DNA from 2 places in the Isoptericola sp. NPDC019571 genome. Region 1 is predicted to be linked to the other one. Evidence: predicted binding sites of a transcription regulator. Region 1 holds the regulator's gene; the other holds the start of a gene.
What was found. Region 1 encodes Rex, which represses fermentation and respiration genes when NADH is low (regulators of the CRP and FNR family bind a similar motif). Its sites were predicted from a motif close to CTTGTGAANNNNTTCACAAG; they were not measured.

Region 1 (2,388 bases):
ATCGACGAGCGCCGCGTACCCGGCGTCGGTCATGACGCAGTTCACGCCGCGACGGTCGCCCGGCACCGGCGTGCGGACCACGAGCCCGCGCCGCTCCATGCGGTCGACCGTGTGCGTCAGGCGGCTGCGCGACAGCGCGAGGAAGTCCGCGAGCGCCGACATCCGGAGCGTCCGTCCCGGCGCCTCGGAGAGCTGCACCAGCAGGTGGTACTCGCCGAGCGTGACGGGCAGCCCTTGGTCATGGGCGTCCCCGAGCGCCTCGAAGAAGCGGGACGTCCCCTCGAGGAACCGTCGCCATGCCCACTGCTGCTCCACGTCGAGCCAGCGCACGTCCGCCCGGCCCTCGTCGTCGCGCTCCCGCGCACTCGTCGCACCCACGGGAATAGGTTACGAGAGCGCCGCGTTCCACCCCTCGTGACGATAGTTGATTCATCAACTATCTTGGTGAACGTCAGCACGACCCAACCCGAGGGAGACACCATGACCGCGCTGCCCGCAGGCCTGACCGCCGGTACCTACGCCATCGACACCGCCCACTCGACCGCCTCGTTCTCCGTGCGCCACGCCGGGATCGCCAAGGTGCGCGGCACGATCGCCATCGCGTCCGGCGCGATCACCGTGGGTGACGACCTCGAGTCCACGGCCGTCACCGCGGAGCTCGACGCCGCGTCGGTCAACACGGGCGACGAGAACCGCGACGGCCACCTGAAGAGCGCCGACTTCTGGCACGCCGAGGAGAAGCCGGTCTGGTCCTTCGCGTCCAAGGACATCTCCACCGACGGTGACGACTACACGATCACCGGCGACCTCACGATCAACGGCGTCACCAACTCGGTCGAGCTGCCGACCGAGTTCACCGGCACCGCCACCGACCCCTTCGGCAACCCGCGCGCGGGCTTCGAGTCCGAGATCGAGATCTCGCGCAAGGACTACGGCCTGACCTGGAACGCCGCGCTCGAGACCGGCGGCGTCCTCGTGGGCGACAAGGTCAAGATCGCCCTCGACGTCTCGGGGTGCCGTTGGTGGCTGCCCGGGCCGCGGCGTGGAACGCGAGGATCTGCAGCTCGCCGGCCACGTCCACCGAGCGCACGACGACGTCGTCGGGCAGCTGCAGCGCCACCGGCGCGAAGGACAGGATCTCCCGCACCCCGCACGCCACGATCCGCTCGGCGATGGCCTGCGCCACCGGCCCGGGGGTCGCCAGCACCACCATCGACACGCCGGTGCGCGCGAGCACGTCCTCCAGCGCGTCGACGTGCTCGATCGTCAGCCCGGCCGCGGAGTTCCCGACCACCTGAGGGTCGGCGTCCAGCAGCGCCACCACCTGGAACCCGCGGGCCGCGTAGCCCGAGTAGTTCGCCAGGGCGTGGCCCAGGTTGCCGATGCCGACGATCGCCAGCCGGTGCTCGGACCCGAGCCCCAGCGCCGTCGCGATGTACTGCGCCAGCGACTGCACGTCGTAGCCCACGCCGCGCGTGCCGAACGACCCGAGGTAGGACAGGTCCTTGCGCAGCTGCGCCGACCCCACCCCCGACCGCTCCGCCAGCTCCGACGACGACGTCGTCGTCACACCGCCCTCCGCCAGGTCGCGCAGGGCGCGCAGGTAGTAGGGCAGCCTCGCCACCGTCGCGGCCGGCACCGTCGCCTCACCGAGCTCGATCACTGCTGGATCACCCTGTCGTCCTCTCCCGGGCTCAGCGGGCCAGCCGGCGCGCCAGCCGCGCGCCGTCCACCCGCCAGAAGCCCTGCTGCACGCCGTCCACCTCGACGACGGGCACGTAGTCCCCGTACTTGCCCACCAGGTCCCCGCCGGGGCCGTCGACGTCGATGTCGACCTCCCGGAAGGTCTCGCCCGCGGCCCCGCACACGTCCGCGACCACCGCCCGAGCCTCCTCGCACAGGTGGCAGCCGGCACGCGTGTACAGGAGCACCCGGGGTTCGCCTTCGGATCCCTGCGGCATGCTCACCTGCCAAGACTAGCGGCGCCGATACAGTGGGCCGCATGCCGTCGCCTGCCGAGTCGTCCCCGCCGGCGCGCGCCGCAGCCTTCTTCGACGTCGACAACACCATCATCCGGGGCGCCAGCGCCTTCCACCTGGCGCGCGCCCTGTACCAGCGCCGGTTCTTCGGCACCCGCGACCTGCTGCGGTTCGCGCTGATCCAGGCGAAGTACCTGGTGTTCGGCGAGTCCCGCTCCCAGATCGAGACCGTGCGCAGCCGCGCCCTGTCGCTCATCGCCGGGCGCTCGGTGGCGGAGATCACGGCCGTGGGCGAGGACGTGTACGACACCGTGCTCGAGCTGCGCATCTTCCCGGGCACCAAGCGGCTGCTCGACGAGCACCTCGCCGCCGGCGACGAGGTGTGGCTCGTGACCGCCACGCCGGTCGA
Region 2 (2,388 bases), on a different contig from region 1:
CGTCGGCCTCCCGGTGGCCTTCCTCGACCACGCGAGCCGCGACCAGATCCTCGGCCAGCAGCGGATGCGGGCCGAGGACGCCGTGCGGGACACCCTCGCCGTGCTCGCCCGGGACTGACGCCACCCGCCACGGGGCCCGCGCGGCGAGACGGCCGGGTGCGACCGCGCCCCGGCCGTTAGCCTCCCGTCATGATCTGGCTCCTCGACCTCGACAACACCCTGGTGGGCCGCGCCGAGGCGTTCGAGGCGTGGGCGTCGGGCGAGGTCGACAGGGCCGGGCTGGGTCCCGCCGAGCTGGGCGCGATCCTCGCCGCAGACGAGGGCGGGCACGGCTCCAAGGAGGCGCTCGCGCGGGTGCTGATCGACCGCCTCGGCTGGGACGACGACGTCCCCGCCGCGATCCGGCGGTTCCGCGCCGGCATCCTCGACGGCGTCCGGGTGTACGACGGGTCCTCCCCGCCCTCGACGCGCTGCGTGGCGCGGGTCACCGGGTCGCCGTCGTGACCAACGGGACGTCGGCCCAGCAGCGCGGCAAGATCGCGCGCTGCGGCCTCGGCGACCACGTCGACGCCGTCGTGGTGTCCGAGGAGGAAGGTGTCGCCAAGCCCGACCCGCGCCTGCTCGAGATCGCCCTCGAGCGACTGGGTGCGGCGGACGCGGACCGGCGCCAGGTCTGGATGGTCGGCGACGCCGGGCACGCCGACGTCGCGGCCGGGCGCGCGGCGGGCACGCGCACGGCGTGGGTCTCCCACGGTCGGTCGTGGGACGGGCCGGACCGGCCCGACGTCGTCGCGCCGACGACCCGCGCGGCCCTCGCGCTCGCGACGTCCCCTCCCGCCCTCGTCCTGGACTGAACCCGCGACCGGTTCGGCGGTGTCTGCGACGTCACAGCCGCTCGGCATCGCTTGTGAAGATGTTCACGAATAGGCTGTGGTCATACCTCAGAAGGAGGGGGCTCCCTATGACCACCGACGCGGCACCCACCACGACCACCGCCTGGACGGGCTTCACCCCGGGACCGTGGTGCGACGGCATCGACGTGCGCGACTTCATCCAGCGCAACTACACCCCGTACACGGGGGGCGACGGGTTCCTCGCGGGACCGACGGCGCGCACCACGGCGGTGTGGGAGCAGCTCTCGGCGATGTTCCCGGCCGAGCGCGAGAAGGGTGTCTACGACGTCGACGCGCACACGCCGGCGGGCATCACCGCGCACGGGCCGGGCTACATCGACCGGGACGCGGAGCTGATCGTCGGCCTGCAGACCGATGCCCCGCTCAAGCGCGCGATCATGCCGAACGGCGGCTGGCGCATGGTCGAGGGTGCGCTGAAGACCTACGGCTACCCGGTGGACGAGGACCTCAAGAAGGTCTTCTCCGAGTACCGCAAGACGCACAACCAGGGCGTCTTCGACGTCTACCCGCCGAACGTCCGCGCCGCCCGCAGCTCGCACGTCATCACCGGCCTGCCGGACGCCTACGGGCGCGGACGCATCATCGGCGACTACCGCCGCGTGGCCCTGTACGGCGTCGACCAGCTGGTCGCCGCGAAGAAGGTCGACAAGCTCGGCCTCGACGTCCAGCCGTTCAGCGAGTCCGTCGTGCGCGAGCGCGAGGAGCACGCGGAGCAGATCCGCGCGCTGGGCGAGCTCAAGGAGATGGCCGCGTCGTACGGGTACGACATCTCGGGCCCGGCGACGACGGCGCGCGAGGCCGTGCAGTGGCTCTACTTCGGCTACCTCGCCGCGGTGAAGGAGCAGAACGGCGCCGCGATGTCGCTCGGCCGCACGTCGACCTTCCTCGACGTCTACATCGAGCGCGACCTGGCCGCCGGGCGGCTCACCGAGCCCGAGGCGCAGGAGATCGTCGACGACTTCGTCATCAAGCTGCGGATCGTGCGCTTCCTGCGCACCCCCGAGTACGACGCGCTGTTCTCCGGCGACCCGACCTGGGTCACCGAGACCATCGGCGGGATGGGCGAGGACGGCCGGCCCCTCGTCACGAAGAACTCGTTCCGCTTCCTGCAGACCCTGTACAACCTGGGCCCGGCGCCCGAGCCGAACATGACGGTCTTCTGGAGCCCTCGGCTGCCCGCGGGGTTCAAGGAGTTCTGCGCCAAGGTGTCGATCGACACGTCCGCGGTGCAGTACGAGTCGGACGAGCAGATCCGCCCCGCGTGGGGCGACGACGCCGCCATCGCGTGCTGCGTCTCGCCGATGGCCGTCGGCAAGCAGATGCAGTTCTTCGGCGCCCGCGTGAACCTCGCCAAGGCGCTGCTGTACGCGATCAACGGCGGCAGGGACGAGGTCACCGGGAAGCAGGTCTCGCCGGCGTTCCCCGCCGTCGCGCCGGGGCTGCCGCTGGACTACGACGACGTGCGCGCCCGCTT

Region 2: a site for Rex is predicted at 905-924, ahead of pflB (formate C-acetyltransferase). Genes of this name have one in related genera too.

The regions. Positions count from the first base shown of each region.
Region 1 covers NZ_JBIRXZ010000001.1:605,746-608,133, reverse strand. Annotated here, with positions in the region: gene ACH443_RS02780 (MarR family winged helix-turn-helix transcriptional regulator) at 1-378, opposite strand, end outside; partial or broken gene ACH443_RS02775 (YceI family protein) at 481-1,020, shown strand; gene ACH443_RS02770 (redox-sensing transcriptional repressor Rex) at 989-1,663, opposite strand; gene ACH443_RS02765 (glutaredoxin family protein) at 1,695-1,961, opposite strand; gene ACH443_RS02760 (HAD family hydrolase) at 2,003-2,388, shown strand, end outside.
Region 2 covers NZ_JBIRXZ010000005.1:76,839-79,226, forward strand. Annotated here, with positions in the region: gene dxs (1-deoxy-D-xylulose-5-phosphate synthase) at 1-118, shown strand, start outside; gene ACH443_RS10535 (hypothetical protein) at 190-504, shown strand; gene ACH443_RS10540 (HAD family hydrolase) at 501-854, shown strand; gene pflB (formate C-acetyltransferase) at 962-2,388, shown strand, end outside.